Regions from separate parts of the Chitinophaga sp. HK235 genome, predicted to be linked through region 2. Evidence: riboswitches for the same ligand, from Rfam matches in the RefSeq annotation. Region 2 holds a riboswitch; the other holds the start of a gene.
The links. A riboswitch is a leader RNA that binds a small molecule or an ion and turns the genes downstream of it on or off. The one in region 2 is predicted to bind S-adenosylmethionine.
Positions count from the first base shown of each region.

Region 1 (11,464 bases), 1.3 Mb from region 2:
TCTTCCTGGCTGCCATTACTTACATGTTTGTTCGTAGCGTACAAATGATTACACAAGCTATAAAATTAATGACAACAATTTACTTTGCATAAAAATTCAGAACAGGATTTTTGAATCAAAAAAAAAGAAGAATTATGGACTTGTATTTAAAAGGAAAAACCGCTATAGTAACCGGTGCCAGCCAGGGAATCGGAAGAGCCATCACTCAGGAATTAGCTATCGAAGGTGTAAAAGTTTTAGCGGTAGCGAGAAACGAAGATTTACTGAACAGCCTTAAAGAAGAAGTAATAGCCGCCGGCGGCGTAGAGCCGGTACTGTTAGTGCAGGATTTCGTTGCACCGGATGCACCAGAGAAAATTGCCGCAGCAGCACTGTCCAGCCTGGGACAGGTTGATATTCTCATCAATAATGCAGGCCGCAGCCGTCCGCTGGATGTTGTTGGGCCGGATGATGAATGGTCCGCAGCCATGACACTGGACTTCGACCGGCACCGTCAACTCACGCAGCAACTCCTGCCTCATATGATAGAACGCAAACAGGGAGCTATTCTGAACATCTCCAGTTCGTATGAATTAAGGGAAGTAAATGCTTCTGCAGTAGTCAAAGCAGCCGGAGTTGTATGGGCCAAACAGCTGGCCGCACAGCTGGGCAAACACGGTATCAGGGTCAACAGCCTGCAGCCCGGACTCATAGATACTAACAATATACGCCGCTTCTTCCCGGGAGAAGAACGCAGTAAATTCGTTGCACAGGCCATCCCGCTGGGTGATTTCGGTGAACCGCAGGATATGGCCAACATGGCCGTTTTCCTGGTATCGCCCCGCGCACGATATATCACCGGCACTGTGGCCACAGTGGATGGCGGATTACGTCATCACCCATTCTGATTATGTTCTCCTGAGTTTGTAAAAAACGAAGAAGCCGTCCCTTCATTTATTGGGACGGCTTCTTCGTTTTTATTCGGGAGTATTATTCAATCGTCAGATGGATATCAGCGGACTGACAGATATCCAGTACGCCTGCATCGATAAAGATGCAACCTTTTTTACAAGTGGAGTCAAATGACCAGCGCAGCGGTTTGCCGTTCAACGTTACCGCCTTTGGACGGGTATTGGAGAATACTTCCAGCTTCAGGCTCCGCTGAGGCAGCTGTCCCCGGTAAGTGCCGGTAGTAGCTGCTACCTTTATCCGTATTTCCTTACCGGCAGTAGTGGATGAAATATTCGTGTAGGCATAGGCGTTATCTTTCCTATAAGCCAGCGTGGCACCATCATCTTCATACAGTTTAAAGTGGCCATCAGCACCAGGATAAATTTCCAGGGTGAGCGTGTCTTTTGGCTTTTCCGCATCATACAGCATGGCTGGATATTTAGGAATGATAGCGCCTTGTTTTACAAACAGCGGCAATTTATCCAGCGGAGCGGCAAAATCGTTCAGCCAGCGGCCACCCTGATAAGCGGTACCATTGTCATAGTCTGTCCACTGCCCTGCCGGCAGATAGATACTGTCGCGTTTTTCTTCGTCTTTGTAAACAGGTGCTACCAGCAGGTATTGTCCGCTCATAAACTGGTATTGGGTTTCGCGGCCCCAGGTAACGGGGTCCTGCGGATACTCCAGTACCATGGCCCGGCATACGGGCGTACCCGTTTCATAGGCTTCTCTGCAGTAAGAATACATATAAGGGGTCAGCCGCATCTTCAGCTGCATATACTTGCGATTGATGGCCGTATAGGGTTCACCGTAAGCCCAGGGTTGTTTGTTGGCTTTAGCCCAACCACTGATAGCCATATATACCGGCGTGAAACATTTCCATTGCATATCGCGCACATACGTTTTAGCGCTGCCTTTAAAAATACCGTCCACATCGCCGGTGGCGTAGTTAAAGCCCGACAAACCGCTACCAATCACAGTAGGGATGTGAAAACGGATGTATTCCCAGTTGCCGCTCTGATCACCACTCCAGACAGTAGCATAACGCTGCGTACCAGCCCAGCCGGCCACACACCATACAAAACCACGGGCATCCGCATTTTGCTCGATACCATTGAATGCAGAGCGGCAGCCATCGAGGCCCCATTTATAACCCGGACCTACCCAGGCCACGTCCAGCTTCATGCAACGGGTACCCAGCCGACCTACTTCGTCTTTGATTTTTTCTACTCCGTTTTCTGTCCACAGGCCGGTATAGAAGCCCAGCTGATGCAAACGCTGCACCACGGTATCGAGGCCCTGGTAGCCACATCCATAACCATCGTTGGGTAGTATCCAGCCACCAGGTATGTTTTGTTCGCGGTATTTTTCCGCTACTTTTTTGATTACATCACCAGTAACACCTTTTTTATTGTAACAGTCTGCATCACCAAACTCAAGCCCCCAGCGCGGCACCATAAAAGGACGGCCGGTAACATGTGTATACTGCTCCAGCACTGTCTTCAGCGAAGGCCCGTAAAAATACCAGGCATCCAGGGAATAGCCTTCATGCTGCAGTACAACCGTATCCCGGAAGTCGTAAGTACCTTTATTAAACGTATTTCTGAAGATGCCATAACCGGCAGTGCTGACAAAAAACGGTGCCGGATTGGAGGTAGTGTTCGCTCCCCAGTTGCCGAAGTTGTTGCGGATATTAACGATGCTGTCGCGGTGAGAGAAATTGCCGTTCTGCATACCGCCACCGTAAAAGTAGTCCTGCGGGCCGCGACGCAGGGTCTGCGTAGCATATTCTCCCATACTCAGCGGTGCTGTTTCTTCCATCACCAACTGGCCTGCTTTATCGTACATGGCTATACGAAAAGGTGCTTTATAGACATGCAGCGTTACCCGGGCTGTGCTGATCTCATAAAATGTTTTCCGGTCTTTCAAGGTATAGGATACCGGTTTATCACCGTTCCATACCACAATACCGTTTCGTGTGGCGGCTTCAAACTTCCCGTTGGAGTTGACCTGCAGCCTGTATATATCATCTGCCACCCATTGTAGCTGCACAAAAGCATTACCCAGTGTAAAGTCAATGATACCGGGCTTTTGCGCAACTTTTTTGATGTCGGTGAGCGGCACTTTTTTCAGTAACAGGTGAGTGGACAGTGTATTGTTGCCGGTATTTTCATCGCCGGGCAGTATCGCTTTCACTTCCAGGGGCCAGATGCCTTTGGCAGACAAGTCGGCTGTTTCGAGCTGTATATCCCGGATGGCATAAGGTGGCAGTGGCTGTGTATTAAAAGGAACGGTCACTGTTTTAACCGGGCTGCCGTAGCCCAGCGTGTACTGTATTTTCACTGGTGAGGCTACCGGCCGGGTACCGAGGTTGGTTACACGGATGATGACCGGCTCTTTGGAAGAGAAGTGGTCTTTTCCGTTGAGCGGCGCCACTATATTGGTGATGGCGATGTCCAGCGGATAGACTTTTTCGTAGGTGGCCAGAAATATTTTTCCGTTGAGGGTGCCCTTATGGTCTTTTACCACGTTGCCACTGCCTTCATCGAAGGTGTAGTAATGCAGCAGGTGGTTATAAGCAGGATCTTTGTCTGTTACCGCTTTAAAAGCCAGGCGGGCAATGGCTTGCGGGGCGAGGGTGGTATCCCACATGCGCAGCTCGTCTACCGTGGCGTTGAGCGTACCAAAACCGTCTGCATCCAGCCCTATCTGGTTGCGGGGCAAAGGAATGCTCTTATCTATCCGTTGTATAAATTTCCCGTCGATATAGAGGGAGGTACCTGTGCTATCTGCTACCAGCGCCAGATGCGTTAGTTTACCTACCGGCAGCTCGTAATCAAACAGCACATCGAACTTCCCTTTTTGGGTCAGTCCTATTTTGTTGGTATTGTTATATTGTTCGAGGCGGATACCGCTCTCGTAGTCACCGGCTGTCAGCAGTGTGGAATAGGTAGTGACTTTATTTCGACTTACCAGGCATTCCACGGTGTAAGGCGGTGGGAGATCTTTCCCGTTGAGCTCCACAAAATTGCTGGCACCGTTAAACCGGAGCCGGTATTGAGCGGAGGCATTAAAGGAGGAAGCGGCGAAAAGGGCTACCAGCAGGCACCCTATCGCCATTAGTTTCAGCGAAATCCTGTTCATTGTTCACATTTAAAAATAAGTGAGCTAAAAATACTAGTTTTCCGGAAGAATAAATTTCCTTCTATGGAATTCATCAAAAATTACCGTGGCATTTTATGGCTGTTAGGCGGTATTATAGCGGGTACTATCGCAGGGTTGGTACTGGGCAAACAAGTGGCGATCATCAAACCGATAGGTGATATTTTTCTGAATCTGTTGTTTACGACTGTGATACCATTGGTATTTTTTGCCATCGCATCAGCGATCGCACATATCGATGCATCGCACCGGCTGGGCAAAGTGCTGGGAGTCATGTCGCTGGTATTTCTGAGTACGCTGTTGATAGCGGCATTTTTCACGATTGTGGCCGTGTGGATATTTCCGATCCATCAGCAGGTGACGCTGGTGCATATGGAGGAACTTGCCAATACCGGCACTTTCGGTGACCAGCTGACAAGGCTGCTGACGGTCAGTGAATTTTATGAGCTGCTGTCACGGAGGAACATGCTGCCTTTCATCATTTTTTCAGTACTGACAGGTATGGCCGCTATGCGGGCAGGAGAAAGGGGCGCCTCTTTCCGGCGTTTCCTGCATTCGGGCAATGAGGTCATGAAAGACATCCTGGGACTGCTGATGAAAGTAGCTCCTGTGGGCCTGGGCGCGTATTTCGCTTACCAGGTGGGTACTGTAGGGCCGGAGCTTTTTGGCACCTATGCGCATTCTTTAGGCATCTACTATGGTTTCGGTACTGTTTATTTTATTGTGGGCTTTAGCTTCTATGCCTTTGTGGCCGGTGGTTTCAGAGGCATTCAGACTTTCTGGAAAAACAATATCATCCCTACCCTGACGGCTGTCGGCACAGGTAGCAGCATCGCTACTATTCCGGCCAATCTGGAAGCGGTGCACCGTATGGGCGTACCTCCGTCTATTGGTAATGTAGTTGTACCGCTGGGTGCCACCTTACATAAAGACGGTTCCAGCATCAGCTCCATCATCAAGATGGCCGTGGTATTCTCCATGTTCGGCAAAGGGTTCGATAATGTTGAAACCATTGTAATGGCGCTGGGCATCACGGTGATTGTGAGTATTGTGGAAGGCGGCATCCCCAATGGTGGTTATATCGGAGAGCTGCTGGTAATGTCTGTGTATAAGTTTCCACCGGAGGCGCTCCCGCCGCTGATGGTGATTGGTACCCTGGTAGATCCGCTGGCTACCATCCTCAATGCGACGGGAGACAATGTGGCCGCTATGCTGGTAACGCGTTTTCTTCCAAAGCGGGCTGCGGCAACTTCTTAAAGGCCTGTTCAAGGTCGGCCAGCAGGTCGGTTGCTTCTTCCAATCCAACAGATAAACGTATCAGGCTGTCGCTTACCCCGGCAGCCCTTCTTTTTTCTGCGGGGATGGATTTATGTGTCATTTCAGCAGGATGACAAAGTAGGCTTTTGATCCCACCCAGGCTTTCTGCCAGTTTAAAATAATGGGTAGCAGTCACAAAAGCAGTGGCAGCAGCAGCGCGATCATCTTTTAAAGTAAAGGAGATGATTCCTCCAAAGCCTTTGCTCTGTTGCTTTGCGAGCGCATGTCCCGGATGAGAAGGCAGACCGGGATAAAATACTTTGTCTACCGCCGGATGTTGCTCCAGGTATTCCGCAATGGCCTGTGCGTTGCTACAATGTTGTTTGACGCGCAGGTGCAGTGTTTCGATGCCACGTATCAGCAGAAAGCTGTCGAAGGGCGACAGGATAGCGCCACAGGCATTTTGATAAAATTTGATCTCCTCTCCCAGCTGTGGCGTTTTAGACACCACCACTCCTGCAATCAGGTCACTATGGCCGCCCAGGTATTTGGTAGCGCTGTGTATCACCAGATCGGCACCCAGCTGTAATGGTTGTTGCAATACCGGTGAAGCGAAGGTATTGTCTACACAGAAAAGGCAGTTGTGCGTTTTAGCGATGCGGCCGATAGCCGCGATGTCGGAGATCTTCAGCGTAGGATTCGTGGGTGTTTCCAGCCATATCAGGCGGGTGGCCGGCGTGATGGCGTTAAAGACCGCCTGCGTATCCGCTGTATCTACATATTTTACACGGATACCGAATTTCTCATATACTTTATTAAACAGCCGGAAAGCGCCACCATAGATATCATCTACGGCTACAATTTCATCGCCGGCTTTCAATAGTTTGATCACTGCATCGATGGCGGCGAGGCCGCTGGAGAAAGCCGAGGCGGCTGCTCCCCCTTCCAGGCCTGCAATAATTTTTTCTGCTGTTTCCCGGGTAGGGTTATTGGTGCGTGCGTAATCATAACCTTTATTGACACCTGGTGCATCCTGCACGAAGGTAGAGGTTTGGTAGATAGGCACAGCAATGGCGCCGGTTTGCGGGTCTACGGGAATAGAATGGATCAGTTCAGTGATAGTACTCATCTTTGTTTGTTTTTTAGTTTGATGAAATAATGAAAAACAAGTTCTGAAGAAGAGCCTATCAAGATTTAGTCATTTGGGAATTTAGTTATTTAGTCATTTCAACAAAAAAAAATGCAGTGAAGATCTATGGTAATCTCCGCTGCATTTTAAATATTAAAATATTTAAATAAAAAAATCTCAAAATCGAAGAGACTTATCTTTCCTGGTGTGTCACCGGGATGGATGCAGCACCTTTCATTATGGTGGTAATGAAGGTTGCTAAGGTATCATCGGGCCATTTCCCTCCTCCTTTCTTGATAAGCAATTAAAAGAACTGGTGCAAAGATAGGACAGAAATCCAAACCACCAAATTTATTTCCTACAATTTTAGTAGACTATTCAAATTGAATGGTCTGTTTGATTCCTTCTTCATAGGAAGTAGGTTTCATGTTAAAGTGTTTTTCGAATTTGGAAGAATCAAAGATGTAGGGATAATTATTTTGATACAGCATCTCTCCCAGTTCCTTGATGGTGCTGTCGAAGAGGCCGGAGAGACGGATAAGGAAGCCGCCCAGTTTCAGGTACTTTGGTTTTACGCCCATCTGTTGTGCGATCATCCGCATATAACCTTTTCCGTCGGGGGCCGGGTTGGTAGTAGGCAGGTGCCAAACCTGGTTCCAGGAGGAATCATCCTGAGAGAGCAGGTAAAGGCCTTTGCCGGCGTCCGGTGTGAAGGTGTAGCTGTGAGTGACATCGTCTTTTCCCAACCACATTGCGGTGTTTTTCTTCCTGAACTTGTCGATGATGAGCAGGTTGAGGAAGCCTGTTTTGTCGGCACCGGGACCATAGAAGTCGGCTGCTCTGGCGATAGTGGCTGTGATATTACCGGCCTTTACTTCGTTCATCAGCTGGGTGGCAATGGCAGCACGGATCTTGCCCTTTTTGCTGGAGGGATTGTAGGGGGTATCTTCCTTCATGGGGCCGTTGACTAACCCGTAGGAATATACGTTGTCGAAAAAGATCAGTTTGGCGCCTGTGGCTTTACAGGCATTGATCACGTTGGTCATGATAACGGGCCAGGTAGCGGCCCAGAGTTTATGGTCATATTTGAGACCCGCAGTCAGGAATACCACTGCAGAACCGGCTACGGCTTTACGGGTTTGTTCTGCATCTGTGATATTTGCAGAGACCAGGTCAGTAATACCGGCGGTAGATTTGGGGGAGCGGCTCACCAGGCGGACTTTTTTCCCGTTTGCAACCAGTTCTTTGGCCAGCTCGTTTGCAATTACGCCACCGGCACCAAGGATAGTATACATTTTGTTAATTGTTTTATGTGTGATTTGTTTGAAAGACGAAGAAGGTGCTGATTATATTTTAAGATAACAAAACTTTTTCACGGGTCCAAAGGGTCCATAGCATTTGCCTGCAGGGATTTGATGTCTGGCAGGAAAGACAGGTAGTACAGATCTGCCTGTTGAAGATCAGCGGCAGGCATATATCCCAGTTCATCCTGACAGCGTTTGGTAAAGGTGCTGCTGGCCACATAATAGGTCTGGAGGGCATCCGATACGCAAAGCATTCTTTTCTGCAGGGGCATTCCGCTCTTCCAGGCTATGCGCACGGCATTGCGGACGTTGGTAGTAGTATGTCTGGCGTAAGGATCTATCATTATAACATCAGCCGGTATTTTGAGTTCATTGACCATATATTTTTTCATTTCCACCGCTTCGGCGTATGGAGTACCATAGGGATGCACGTGTCCGCCGGATACGATAATAAAGGGTGCACTGCCCTTACGGTATAATTCGGCACCAATGCGGCAACGGCTTTTGCCGGCATCACTGATAGGATCGTTATTACCGGGGCCGGCACCTGGGATGAGCAGCGCTGTGTAGGTATATTTGTTCCAGTCTGTTGTTTTAGCTTTCGTATATGCTTCTCTGTTATCTTTCTCCAATGGCTCATAACGGGCACATTCATCGTGTTTATTGAGCAGGAGCAGTCCGATGGCCGCATGTAATGCAGGCTGGAAGAAAAAAGTGCTGTGGCGGTCTTTGTGCCTGGTGCTTTTCAGCAGTTGGCCCATTGCCTGCTGATAGGCGGGACCGGAAACATAAAAAGCAGCTGAATCTATTTTTGGATAACGGAATCCTTTATTGGTCGTATAGGCGTTGATGATATAGTTCACTCCGCTGGCGGCATCTTTCCAGGCACGGGCCAGGATGGCTGTATCCGGTTCAGCTGCGTACAACTGGAAGAAACCGGAGGCGCGCATATGTTTCAACAGCTCTTCCATTACCGCGGGATGCTGTTGCAACAGCTGCGGCCAGTAGGCTGCCAAACGGGCTATGGTGGGCTTGTCGAGCAACAGGCCCTGCAAGGCAGTGGCGGACTGCAGGCGCTGCTGGAAAATGATGTTGATGCGCTGCATGGCAGTATCCTGCTGCAACAGCCTGTTTACAGCCGGGAGTTGTTCCAGTAGTGTAAACAGGTAGAAGTTCCTGTTCTGTATTACATTTTTTTCGTTTAGCAGACGATAGCCGGGGTCCTGGGCTGTGGTGGTTTGTATACCTAAGCATATAAAAAGCCACACCCACAAATGTTTCTTCATAATACGTTGTTTCTTTGGAATCAGGGAACAAAGTACAAATTACCTTTAAATTACATTTAGATCTAAATAGAATTTAAAAAAACAATAATACTAATATAATTAGTATACATATATCCATTATTTAAAATCACATATCTATAAGCATATTCATCATAAGTCCCTTTTAGCTGCAATACAGAAAATGCTTTAATTTCACGGCGCCGAAGAGTGACATTGACTCTTTTGTGCCAACTTCCAATCGATGCTATAATGTATAACGCCCACGAAAGAAAAAGTTTTTTCCGGTTTGCGGTAGTCATTCTGATGGTGATCATTCTGGTTACCTTCTTTATGATCATTTTTTTGCGGAAACGAGCAGCTGATCAGTTAAGTGCAGGTGTAAGGGACCTGGTGGCCACCAAAACCGATGCTGGCCATATAGACAAGGCTGTACAGTTATTGTATTCAGCAGACAATGATTTCCGTTTTTACACACTCACTTACGATCCGGCATTCCTGCATTCCTACGTAGCTTCCCTGGAGGCTGTCAGCGCCCATATCGACACTGCTATCGGCACCGTTAGCAAACAGCAGCAGGTACATCGTCTGTTGAGTGACAAGGAAGAGAAAACCCAGCTGTTTCTTCATACCCGCCTGTATGTAGACTCCCTGCTGCAGCTCTCCCAGCAATGGGATACTACAGCCGCCCCCCCGGTGATACAGGAGCTCAAAAAAATTAAACTGCCCCGGCGTGAACAGATAGATACCATCATCAGCTCCACCTCTACCGCCCAACCGAAGAAAAAACTTTTCGGAAGGATAAAGGATGCCATCTCCAACAAATCGCGCGTTCGGGAAAACAACCAGGAGGTAAAGGTGATCAAACGGGCCGATGATAGCAGCCGTGAACAAGTCAGCGTATTAAATGATGAAGCACTGAAAAAACTGCAACGCACCTATCAGCAGTTTATGCGGGACGCGGCCCAGAGCCATGCCAATTTGAACCGTAAGGAGTACGCACTGGTGATGGCCAATCAGCGCCTCTTTAACGCCCTGCAGCAGGTACTGACCAACCTCCGGCAGAACATGGTGGCGGAAACCGATAAAAAACGCTGGCTGCTGAGTCAGGATATCGGTCACTCTCTGTACAGTATAGATAAACATACCTACTGGGAAGTGCCACTGTTGCTGCTGCTCTCCGCGATCATCATATATGGCATCATCCGCCTGTATAAATACGATCTGGACCTGCTCCGCTCCAAACAACAAGCTGAGAAATATGCCCGGCAGAAAAGCGAGTTCGTGACCACCATGAGCCATGAAATCCGCACCCCTATCCACTCCGTGCTGGGATACACCAGCCAGCTGGAAAGGGAACAACCCGGAGAAACCGCTTCCGCCATCCGTAACTCCGCCGAAATGCTGCTGTCTGTCGTTAACAACGTCCTCGACTACACGCAGATGGAAGGTGGCAGACCTTTATTAAAACAGGAGAAATTCTCTCCGCGGACAGCCATAGAAGAGATTTGTACCAGTCTGCAGGTACAAGCCGGCATAAAGTCACTGCAGCTGCAGTCCAATATCTTCTTCCCTACTTCCCAACAGGTATATGGCGACGTTTTCCGGCTTAAACAGGTACTGATGAACCTTATCGCCAATGCCATCAAATATACCAGCAAAGGCGAGGTAACAGTCACCGCCCACCTGCGCGACGGAGAGCTGTTGCAGGTATCGGTAAAAGATACCGGCACCGGTATTCCGCCGAATGAACTGCCCAAAATATTCGATGCCTTTACCCAGGGCCGCAACGGTATTTCCAAAGGCAGCGGACTGGGACTGCATATCGCAAAAAAAATCATTGACCTTCATGATGGGAAAATAGATGTAAAAAGCACGCCCGGAAAAGGTTCTACCTTCTATTTCGAAATCAGGTACCCCGCCGTTGTTCAGACACCCGGTACCGTTAAAATTACCATGCCCGTGAATACTCCTCCCAAAACCACAGCATCCCAGGCCAATGTCAGGCTACTGGTAGTAGAAGACAGTGTGCTGAACCAAAAGCTGCTGGCATTGCTGCTGGACAGGCTTCAGGTATCCTACTCCATCACCGGCACCGCAGAAGAAGCGCTGGAGATATACGCCCGCGAATCTTTCGACATGATCCTCACTGACATCGATCTGCCCGGTATGGATGGCATCGCCTTTACCCAGCAGATCCGGCAACTCCCCGACAAGAAAAAAGCCACCATTACGATCATCGCCATTACCGGTAACGTTATGGATGAAGATATATCCCTCTATATGAACTGCGGACTGAATGATTATATCATGAAACCTTACAGAGAAGAAGATATTCTTGAAAAGATCAGTGCCCACGGCTTAACTGTGATATAGATGATGGTGCTGATGCGCCTTTT
Region 1 is NZ_CP073766.1:8,082,101-8,093,564, reverse strand. It holds gene KD145_RS31270 (helix-turn-helix domain-containing protein) at 1-16, opposite strand, end outside; gene KD145_RS31265 (SDR family NAD(P)-dependent oxidoreductase) at 135-887, shown strand; gene KD145_RS31260 (TIM-barrel domain-containing protein) at 970-4,074, opposite strand; gene KD145_RS31255 (dicarboxylate/amino acid:cation symporter) at 4,138-5,349, shown strand; gene KD145_RS31250 (PLP-dependent aspartate aminotransferase family protein) at 5,300-6,478, opposite strand; SAM riboswitch class I at 6,669-6,781, opposite strand; gene KD145_RS31245 (NAD-dependent epimerase/dehydratase family protein) at 6,853-7,773, opposite strand; gene KD145_RS31240 (YdcF family protein) at 7,851-9,068, opposite strand; gene KD145_RS31235 (ATP-binding protein) at 9,318-11,441, shown strand.
Region 1: it holds a riboswitch for S-adenosylmethionine, as region 2 does, so the genes downstream of both, KD145_RS31250 (PLP-dependent aspartate aminotransferase family protein) here and KD145_RS26075 (PLP-dependent aspartate aminotransferase family protein) in region 2, are expected to answer to the same signal.

Region 2 (11,464 bases):
TCACCGGAGTGGTGATCCGCCGCAATGGAGTGGAGACAGCTTTCTCCCAAACAACTACCGTACATTTTAAGCCTCTCACCCCTGATCAGGTGAGTTATTATGTAGATAATTTCAAACCCTACGATAAGGCCGGTGCTTATGCGATCCAGGAATGGATCGGCGCGGTGGGCATCGACAGCATCCATGGCTGTTTTTACAATGTAATGGGACTGCCGGTGAGCAGGGTCGTGGAAGAACTCAGCAAGTATTAAAAATCAGAGAGGCTGTCCCGTAATGGAGACAGCCTCATATATAATTATAATGGTTGGTTCGTGCCGGTAGGCACCAATATCTTACTCGAGAACTAACAGGTTTACATCTTTCTTTTTCAGCCATCCGCCTTCTTTCAGTTTTTGCAGGTTGATGGTTCCCACCACATATCTCCATTCAGGCGATTCATACTTTTCAGAGATATTGAAAAATTCTGTCAGGTCTACCTGGTCAGGTGTTTTATAGCGCAGGTATACTTTCAGCTTCACGTCGTTGGAGAAGTTGGGCTGGTTGTTTTGTTTGATTTTTTTGTATTCGTAGCGGTAGTTGTACAGCAGGGCAGAGATGTCGGAGAGAACGGCGCTGCCGGTGGCGGTACCGCCGGCACCTTTACCTACGAAGAACTGTTTGTCGGTGAAGGCACTTTCCAGGAGGATGCCGTTGTATTCGTTGTACACGTCGAAGAGCAGGTTGTGTTCCTTTACCAGGTGTGGTAATACATAGGAGTACACGCTTCCGTTCTGGCGGCGGCATTGTGCGATCAGTTTGATGGTACAGTTACGTTGTTTGGCGAACTGTATATCGAAGTCATTGAGATGATGGATACCGAAGTTGAACACTTCTTCGGGTTTTACGAAAGTACCGAAGGCGTGGAGGAGGAGGATAACGATTTTAAATTTGGGATCGTATCCTTCGATATCGAGGCTGGGGTCTGTTTCGGCGAAGCCCAGATCCTGCGCCTGTTTGAGGGCGGTATCAAAGCTGAGGTTTTCTTCGAATATTTTGGTGAGGATATAATTCGTAGAGCCGTTACAGATACCTTCCACCGCGTTGAGGAGGTCGTTATCGTAATATTCTTCCAGGTTGCGGATGATGGGAATACTGGCGCAGCTGGACGCTTCATACAGGAAAGGCACTCTATGAGCTGACTGGAGTTCGTACAGGGCAGGCAGGTTTTCAGCGATCATACGTTTGCTGGCGCTTACTACGGCTTTACCGTTGCGGAGCGCGGTGCTTACGATGTCGAAGGCCGCTTCTGTGTCGTTGATCAGCTCTACCACTACGTCAATAGTAGGATCTTCGAGGATTTCATTTTTATCGGTCGTAAAATAGCTGTTGTCGATAGGTCTTGATTTGTTAGGGTCTTTAATGCAGATCTTTTTGATGCGTGCATTAATACCTTTGGTCCTGTTCAAAACCTCGTACAGACCTTGTCCTACGACGCCGAAGCCGAAAATACCCAGATTGATGATCTTGTTTTCCATACTTTAGTACATAATTGGTTGGTGCTGTCAGCGTTCAGTGTTGAAGCGGCCTGTGGCGGCCTATAGCTGTGAGCTGACAGCTATTGTAAAACAGTGATTTGTTTGCCGGCTGGATGGTTTAGTTTATCCAGTGCCTGTTTGAGGTCGTTGATGAGGTCTTCCGCATCTTCGATCCCTACTGATAACCGGATGCAGGAGTCCTGCAGTCCTGTTTTTTTCCGGAATTCTTCCGGTATGTTGCGATGTGTCATAGTGGCCGGGTGGGCCAGCATACTTTTCACGCCGCCGAAGCTTTCCGCGAGTTTAAACAGCTTGGTAGCGTTGACGATGCGGATCGCGTTTTTGATATTGTCGCTTTTGAGCGAGAAACTGACGAGTGCACCGTAGTTTTTCTGCTGTTTGCGGGCGATATGATGGTTTTTATGGGAGGCGAGTCCCGGATAATATACTTTGTCTACTGCCGGATGCGCGGCCAGCCAGTTAGCGATGGTGCTGGCATTGCTGCATTGTTTTTCGAACCGGAGGTAGAGTGTTTCTATCCCGCGGATGGTCAGCCAGGCTTCAAACGGACTCAGGATACTGCCGGAGATGTTCTGATTGTACCGGATCTGGTCTGCCAGGGCTTTGGAATTGACCACCACTAGTCCGGCGATCACATCACAGTGGCCGGCCAGGTATTTGGAGGCGCTGTGGATCACGATATCGGCGCCCAGTGTGAGCGGTTGCTGCAGCAGCGGGGTGCTGAAGGTATTGTCTACCGCCAGCAGTATATTATGTTGTTTGGCAATTTTGCTGATAGATTTGATATCAGAGACGCGCAAAGTAGGATTGGTAGGAGATTCCAGCCAGATGATGCGGGTATTGGGTGTGATGGCGGCCAATACTTTGTCGAGGTTGCTGGTGTCTACAAAATTTACTTTGATGCCAAAACGTTCGAACATGTGGTTGAAGATCTGGAAGATGCCACCATAGGTATCTTCCACGGCCATGATTTCGTCGCCGGATTTCAGCAGTTTGAGTACCGCGTCGATGGCAGACATGCCGCTGGCAAAGGCGAAGCCGGCATAACCTTCTTCCAGGCTACAGATGAGCTCTTCCAGTACTTTACGCGTGGGATTGTTGGCCCGCGAAAATTCAAAACCTTTATTGATGCCCGGTGATTCCTGCACAAAGGTGGATGTCTGATAGATAGGTACGGAAATCGCACCTGTCAGTTCATCTACCGGAATGCTATGAATCAGTTGTGTAGCTGTTTTCATGTTAATAAAATTTTAATGAAGTCACAAATAGTCATGCTATTACGTGCAACTTTATCATTAAAAATCTACTTAAACAACCTTATTTCCAGGAAGTGACGGGAGAGGGCAAAAAAATAGCTCTTCCGGGTGTTGGAAGAGCTATTAATCAAATAATATATCTGGTGAAGAATTATCTCTGCCAACTTATCTTTCCCCGGTATTACCGGGGCAGGAATTAGCACCTTTTTCCTGATCTGTTGAATCAGGAAAGGTTGCTAAGGCATCGCAGGGCCAAGTCCCTCCGCCTTTCTGGATAAGTGATGTATAAGAACTGGGTGCAAAGGTAATGGCAGTTTTATCAATTTTCCAAATTTGGGAGCAGAATTTATTTTCCGGCAGCGGGTGAATTGTTATCTTTAGGAACATTGTTTTATTGACCAACCATATCTTTATGAGTGTTAACCCCCCGCTCTCAGAGGCGCTGTTCCAGCATATCTGGAAGTGCCGTCTGTTCAGGCAGGACAGCCTGGTGGCCATCACCGGAGAAGCTGTCCAGATCATCAGCCCTGGTATACAAAATCATCATAGCGGTCCTGATTTTACGGCGGCCCGTATCCGGATTGACGGCATTTTATGGGCCGGCCCGGTAGAGCTGCATCTGCGCTCGTCTGACTGGTACCGGCATGGGCATGCCGGCAATGAGCAGTACCGGCATATCATCCTGCATGTGGTGTATGTACACGATCTGCCGGAAGGTATTGGCGGACACATTCGTTGTCTGGAACTACAGCCGTATATCTCCAATCTGTTGCTGGAGCGGTATGAGGAGCTGAGGCGTACAGCAGCCTTTGTGCCCTGTAGTGCGCATGCCGGCAGGGTTTCCCGGTTGATCTGGACTGGCTGGCAGGAGCGCCTGCTGGCCGGACGCTGGGAACGGCGCTGGCAAGAGCTGCTGCACTGGCTGGGTATCAATGGCTTCAACTGGGAAGAGACCTGTTACTGGTCACTGGCCCGCAGTTACGGAGCCCCGGTGAATGCCCGGCCTTTTCTGCAACTGGCGCAGTCGTTGCCCTATACCGTGCTGCAATGGCATTACGATCGGCCGCTGGCGGCGGAAGCTCTGCTGTTTGGCCAGGCTGGCATGCTGGAAGGACCCTTTGCCGACGTATATCCTTTACAGTTACAACAGGAATACGGACAGCTCCGTCAGCGCCACCAGCTGGAACCTATGATGGCCCATCAGTGGAACTGGCTCAGGATGCGGCCTTCAGCCTTCCCTGCCATGCGTATCGCCAGCTTCGCGGCGCTGATACAACAACGACGGCAGCTTTTTAGCCGTATCCTGGAAGTGCGTAATATCCGGGAACTGGAACAGCTTTTTTTCGTTCCCCCTTCCCCGTATTGGCGCACGCATTATCGCTTCGGACGCAGTGTACGCCACACCCGCCAGCCCGGGCGGCAGGCACTGCATACGGTATTGATCAACAGCGTATTGCCGCTGCTCCACCTGTATGGTCAGCAGCGTCAATCGGCTTATTTCCAGGAGCTGGCACTATCGCTGCTGCAGCAGCTGCCGGCAGAAAATAACCATATTACGCGGGCCTGGAAAAAGCTGGGTGTCGTACAGGAAAATGCATTGGCATCACAAGGGCTCCTGGAGTTGAAGCAGTATTATTGCGAACAGAAGAGATGTCTGGAATGTGCAGTAGGGACGCGGATTCTGGGCGGGTAGGTAAAAACAAAGGCGCAGAGGAAGACGGTTGTCAAACTCCTTTGCGCCTTTGTAGCTTTGCGTTTCCGCGAAAATTACCAGTTGAAGGTAATATCCTGTTTAATGTCAGGATGGATGCTTTGTGCTACGGGGCAGGTATGGGCGGCTCTTTCGAGGATGGTCTTTTCCTTGTCACCGAGGCCATGACCAGCCGGCATATCGAATATTACGTTGATACCGGTGATACGACGGGGTTCTGTGCCCATGATCTTGGTCACACTGATTTTTGTGCCATCGATAGGCCAGTTGTTGTCTCTGGCTTTGATGCCCATGATGGTGAGCATACAGGAACCGAGTGCTGCTGCTACCAGATCAGTGGGAGAGAAACGTTCGCCTTTACCATTATTATCTACCGGGGCGTCTGTTTCGATAACAGTGCCTGACTTCAGGTGTGTGGCTGTTGTTCTGAGCTCGCCGGTATAGATTATTTCAGCTGTTGCCATATTTTTGTTTTATAAAGACAGTTAAAATCTGTTTGATATCAACTGTAAAATAAATGTATTTTTAGTAGATGAGAAAGCCGGAAAGATGCACTGGCAAACTCGGAAAAAATTAGGTACGTTTGTAATATTAATATAACAATACCTTTGTTCAAGCGTTTATTTATTACATAATAGCCCATCACTGTGAAAAAATTATACATCATCCTATTTTTAGCAACGATCTCCGGAGGTTTGTATGCACAGACAACAAACCGGCCTTCTACATCTTCCAAAAGAACTGAGAAAGAAGAACGCAAACTGAAGAAGATTGCCATATTCCGGGAGCAGGAGGAAGGAGAGAACGTGTTTCAGCGTGATTTTTCCGTGGGCGCCCGTTTGAATACGGATGGCTGGTCAGGCTTTGTGGAGATGGGCTATCGTAAGAGCCGCAAAGTGGTGAATTATTTTCAGTTTGAATTTGCAGAGAAGAAAAATCCCAAGGAAACCAAACGCCAGGGCTCCGGTGGCAGTGGCTTCTCCTTTACGGAAAGGCCGTTTATCTATGGAAAGGTCAACAACTTCTACCAGGCTAAGCTGGGCATCGGACAACGATATCTGATCGGCGGCAAAGCCAATAAAAACGGAGTGGAGGTAGATGCCATCTACTATGGAGGCCTGTCTGTAGGGCTCCTGAAACCTTACTATCTGAATGTTAAGAGCCAGGACGGCCCTGAACAGGAAGTGAAATACGATCCCAGCAATCCAAACAATAACTTCCTCAACGATGGTAAAATCATCGGTGCTGCCGGCTTTGGAAAGGGCTGGAGCGACCTGAGCGTAGTGCCCGGATTACATGCCCGCGCAGGCCTCCGCTTCGACTGGGCCCACTTTAATGAAGTCGTAAGCGCCCTGGAGATCGGTGTAAATGCCGAGATGTATACTAAAAAGATACAGATCATGGCAAATCAGGATGATAAACAGTTTTTTTTTAATGCATATGTAAGCTTGCAGTTTGGTAAGCGCTGGAATAGGAGATAAGTATTAACTTTGTTTTTTTAAAGAAAGGAATCAGCGATGCAAGAACTACCCGTTATAGCTGCCGAACCGGCCACCACAAGAGTGAAAAAGCCCGACTGGCTGCGCGTTAAGTTACCTATAGGCGAGAACTACAAGCAGGTAAGAAACCTGGTAGATACCCATAAATTACATACGATCTGCGAAAGCGGCAACTGCCCGAACATGGGCGAGTGCTGGGGAGCCGGCACGGCCACTTTCATGATCCTGGGCAATATCTGTACCCGCAGCTGCGGCTTCTGTGCCGTAGCCACCGGCCGTCCGGAAGCGGTGGACTTCGACGAGCCACAACGTGTGGCAGAAGCCATCTACCTCATGAAAGTAAAACATGCGGTGATCACCTCTGTAGACAGAGATGAGCTGAAAGATGGCGGTTCCATCATCTGGGCCAATACTATCAATGCCGTAAGAGCCCTGAACCCGGATACCACCATGGAAACACTCATTCCCGACTTCCGTGGCCAGTGGGAAAACCTCCAGCGCATCATAGATGTAGCACCCGAGATTGTTTCCCATAACCTCGAAACAGTGGAAAGACTGACCAAACAGGTTAGAATACAAGCTAAATACCATCGCAGTCTGGAAGTGATCCGTCGGCTGAAAGAAGGCGGCATGCGTACCAAAAGCGGTATCATGCTCGGACTGGGTGAAACCAAGGAAGAGGTGGTACAGGCTATGCAGGACCTCTATGACAACGGCTGCGATGTGGTAACACTGGGCCAGTACCTGCAGCCTACTCCCAAACATCTGCCGGTAGTACGCTTCGTACATCCCGACGAATTTGCGGAATTACGTGAGATCGGTTACAACATGGGACTCGACTACGTAGAGGCAGGTCCGTTAGTAAGATCTTCCTATCATGCAGAGAAACATATTGTCAGCGGTCGTAATAAAGGATGATCGGAGAAGAATTTTCAAGTAATTGTTAAAATCCACCCTATGGGTGGATTTTTGTTTGGAGAAGGTTATCTTAGCGCCTCAATTTAATTTTACCTAAGCAACAGCATATCTGTTGCTCCTACCTACTCGCTGTTATTGGTTGTTGTTCAATCGCTGTAACCCACCGGACTATGCCACGGTTATCGCCCAGATTGAATAAGCAGCTTTCAGTCGACTCACCTGTTTACTGCCATTGCAGCATACCATGGTTATACTTTAACGGTTTGACTATGCGCAGAGGAAATCTCTAGAAATAATGGAGCATGAAGGCCTTAACAGGTCTGCCTGTTAACGCGTTGTGCTTTCGATTGGTACAATGAAGAACTGAATGTCAAAAGCCTTTTATGAAAAGAGCATTTTACTTTTTGGCTGTTGCCTGCGGGATGTTATTATCCCCGCAACTTTATGCGCAACAACCTGCTGATTCTGTTTTAACCAGCGCCACGCTGCAGGATTGCATCCGGTATGCGCTGTCGCATCAGCCGGTGTTAAGACAGTCCAGGATAGATGAAGCCATCACCGACAGGACTGTCAAAAGCAAGCTGGCAGACTGGTATCCGCAGGTGAACCTGGACTACAATATCCAGCATTATCTGGAACTGCCAACTTCCATTTTTGGTGGCAACCCTACCAAAGTAGGTGTGGCCAACACTTCTACCGCACAGTTCGGGCTTAATCAAAACATCTTTACCCGCGATCTGCTGCTGGCATCCAATACGGCAAAGGATGTACGAAAACAGAGCCAGCAAAACACCGTCCGCAATCAGATTGATGTGGTGGCCAGTGTGAGCAAAGCCTATTATGACATCCTGCTGACCAATCAGCAGATCCGTGTACTGGACGAAGATATCCTGCGTCTGGAGCGCAGCCTGAAAGATGCCCGCAATCAGTATGAAAGCGGTACCGTTGATAAGATCGACTTCAAGCGTGCTACTATCTCACTCAACAATGCCCGTGCACAGCAGAAATCCGCCCGTGAACTGCTTACAGCCAAACAGGTATACCTGAAACAGTTGATGGGTTATCCTGACAATGCCGGCGCTGTGCCACTGGTATATGATACTGCACAAATGGTACAGCAGGTGGCAGGTGAAGATACTACGCTTACTGCCAACTATCAGAACAGGATAGAATACCAACAGCTGCAAACACAACAAAGCCTGCAGAAAGCCAATCTGCAATATAACAAATGGAGCTTCCTGCCTTCATTGTCTGCCTTTGTCAACTACAGCTTTGCCTGGCAAAACCAGAGCTTCAGCAAGTTGTACAGCACCGACTATCCCAACTCTTTGCTGGGGCTTAAACTATCATTGCCCATCTTCCAGGGAGGCAAACGCATACACAATATAAAAATGGCCGAACTGCAACTGCAACGCACAGACTGGGATTTTACCACACTGAAAAACCAGATCAATACACAGTATGCGCAGGCGCTGGCTATCTATAAAAGTAACCTGAACGATTTCATGACCCTGAAAGAAAACATGGCCATGGCACAGGATGTCTACAATATGCTGCAACTGCAATATAAAGAAGGCATCAAAACCTACCTGGACGTGCTGATTTCAGAAACAGACCTGCGCACCGCGCAGCTGAGTTATTACAACGCTATGTACCAGGTGCTGTCGAGCAAGATAGACCTGCAAAAAGCATTAGGAACCTTAACAGCTAATTATTAAATGGTAACCGGATCGGATATGAAAAAAATGAACCACTTTGTCTTAATCAGCGCTGCCGGCCTGCTGGGTTTTACTGCCTGCAAGGGGCCTGCCCAGAAAGGAGCGCCAGCTATGCCCCCTACGCCCGTGAACATTACGGAGGTATCTGTGGCACCGGCCGTTTATTACGACAAATTTCCCGCTACTGTAACAGCACTGAACAATGTGGAGCTGCGCTCCCAGGTGGCTGGTTTTATCACCGGTATCTTCTTTAAGGAAGGGGAAATAGTGCAGCAGGGAAAAACCCTGTATGAAATAGACCGTCGTAAATACCAGGCTGCCTATCTCCAGGCGGAGGCCAATGTTGCCAGCGCCAAAGCTAATTATAACAGGGCCAGAAAAGATGATGAACGCTACAAACGCCTGGCAGAACAGGATGCAGTAGCCCGTCAGATACTGGACAACGCAGAAGCTGCACTGGAAACTACCCGCAGCGCACTCGCAGCAGCAGAAGCCAACCTGGCCGCTGTACGTACAGACCTGGATTACTCCCTGATCAAAGCGCCGTTTACCGGCCGTATCGGTATCTCACAGGTAAGGCTCGGCGCACAGGTAAGCCCCGGCACTACACTGCTGAACACCATCTCCAGTGAGAATCCTATCGCGGTAGACTTTGTGATCAATGAAACAGATCTCTCCCGTTTTGCTGCGATGCAGGGCAAAAGTATCAACGCCGGCGATTCCACTTTCCGCCTGCAGCTGTCTGATGGTACCATGTACAATCATGGCGGCCGCATACTGGCTGTTGATCGTGGGGTAGATAATCAGACTGCTACTGTGAAGGTGAGGATAGAATTCAATAACCCTGACAGCCGGCTGAAAGATGGTATGAGCAGCGTATTGCAGGTGCTCAACGAACAATCCGGTGATCGGCTGATTCTGCCTTATAAAGCTGTAACAGAACAGATGGGCGAGTACTTCGTATTTGTAGCGAAAGACTCTGTAGCGGCTCAGCAGAAAGTACACCTGGGACCAAAGATCGGCGACAAAATCGTGATCATGGATGGTATCCAGGCAGGTGATAAAGTGATTGTGGAAGGCTTCCAGCGTTTACGTGATGGCGGCAAGATACAGATAGGAATACCGGCAGCACCACAGGGCGCTCCGGCGAAGAAATAGTTAATTAGCAGAATCAACAGCAGAAACTCATGATTGCAGATACTTTTATTAAAAGGCCCGTTACCGCAATAGTCATTTCTATTGTACTGGTGCTGGTGGGGATACTGGCGATGATGAACCTGCCCATTGGGCAGTACCCCGAAATATCGCCCCCCACGGTACAGGTAACCGGCAACTACACCGGTGCGGATGCACAAACGGTGGAGCAAACCGTGGCCACGCCCGTGGAAGTACAGGTAAACGGTACGCCCGGTATGACCTACATCTCCACCAATAATACAAGTAGCGGGCAAATGAGTATGACGGTCAACTTTGAAGTGGGTACCGATATCAATATTGCCGCACTGGACGTGCAGAACCGCGTAGGTATCGCACAACCAACGTTGCCTCAGGAAGTGCAGCGTTTGGGCTTGACCGTTAGAAAGCGTAACCCCAGCATCCTGATGCTGGTAGCGCTGTACTCACCCAAAGGCACACACGATATTACCTTCCTCGACAACTATACTAACGTATATGTAAAGGATGCATTGCTCCGTGCTAAAGGAGTAGGTGATATCTTCACACGCGCAGATGATTTCAGTATGCGTATCTGGCTGAAGCCCGATAAGCTGGCGCAGATGGGCGTTACCGCTGAAGATATCCGTGCAGCCCTGGCCGAACAGAACGCACAGATCACCGCCGGGTCCGTAGGTGCACCACCGCAGCAAACCGGTCAGACCTTCGAATACAACATCTTCACCAAAGGTCGTCTGAGTACGCCGGAAGAGTTTGGCAACATCATCATTAAAACACGTCCCAACGACGGTTCACTGGTATATCTCAAAGATGTAGCCCGTATTCAGCTGGGTAAGTTCAACTATGCCGGTAACAACTTCGTAGACGGCAAACGTGCTGCCTACCTGCTTGTATACCAGGCTCCCGGCAGTAACGCGCTGGAAACAGCTGCCAATGTTACTGAAGCAATGGAGCGGCTGAAGAAGCAGTTCCCCAACGATGTGGACTATGTAGTGCCTTTCGAATCTGTGTCTGTAGTAAAAGTGTCTATCGAAGAAGTGTTGCACACACTGGTGGAAGCGCTTATACTGGTGGTAATTGTGGTGTTCCTCTTCCTGCAGAGCTGGAGGGCTACCATCATCCCCATCCTTGCTATTCCGGTGTCTATCATCGCTACCTTTATCTTCTTCATACCATTAGGTTTTACCATCAATACCCTTACACTGTTTGGTTTCGTACTGGCGATCGGTATTGTGGTGGACGATGCCATTGTGGTGGTGGAAGCGGTACAACATAACATCGACCATGAGAAGATGTCTCCCAAAGAAGCTACCATACAGGCGATGAAAGAAATCTCCGGCCCGGTAATAGCCATTGCGCTTATCCTCGCCGCCGTGTTTGTGCCGGTAGGATTTATCCCCGGTATCGTAGGCCGCCTGTATCAGCAGTTTGCCATCACTATCGCCATCTCTGTACTGATATCCGCCTTTGTGGCGCTGTCACTCACGCCGGCCCTGTGTATGCTGCTGCTGAAACCCATGCATCTCGATAAGGACTCCAAAGGACTTAACAAGTTCTTCTATAAGTTTAACCGTTGGTTTGGTCATACCACTTCCCGTTATTCCATGGGTGTGAAGAAAAGCATCCGCTGGTCACGTTATGCCGTTGTCCTGCT
Region 2 is NZ_CP073766.1:6,817,539-6,829,002, forward strand. It holds gene KD145_RS26065 (nucleoside triphosphate pyrophosphatase) at 1-251, shown strand, start outside; gene KD145_RS26070 (homoserine dehydrogenase) at 333-1,514, opposite strand; gene KD145_RS26075 (PLP-dependent aspartate aminotransferase family protein) at 1,595-2,773, opposite strand; SAM riboswitch class I at 2,954-3,072, opposite strand; gene KD145_RS26080 (DUF2851 family protein) at 3,204-4,484, shown strand; gene KD145_RS26085 (OsmC family protein) at 4,559-4,966, opposite strand; gene KD145_RS26090 (hypothetical protein) at 5,150-5,983, shown strand; gene lipA (lipoyl synthase) at 6,020-6,919, shown strand; gene KD145_RS26100 (TolC family protein) at 7,303-8,637, shown strand; gene KD145_RS26105 (efflux RND transporter periplasmic adaptor subunit) at 8,656-9,795, shown strand; gene KD145_RS26110 (efflux RND transporter permease subunit) at 9,825-11,464, shown strand, end outside.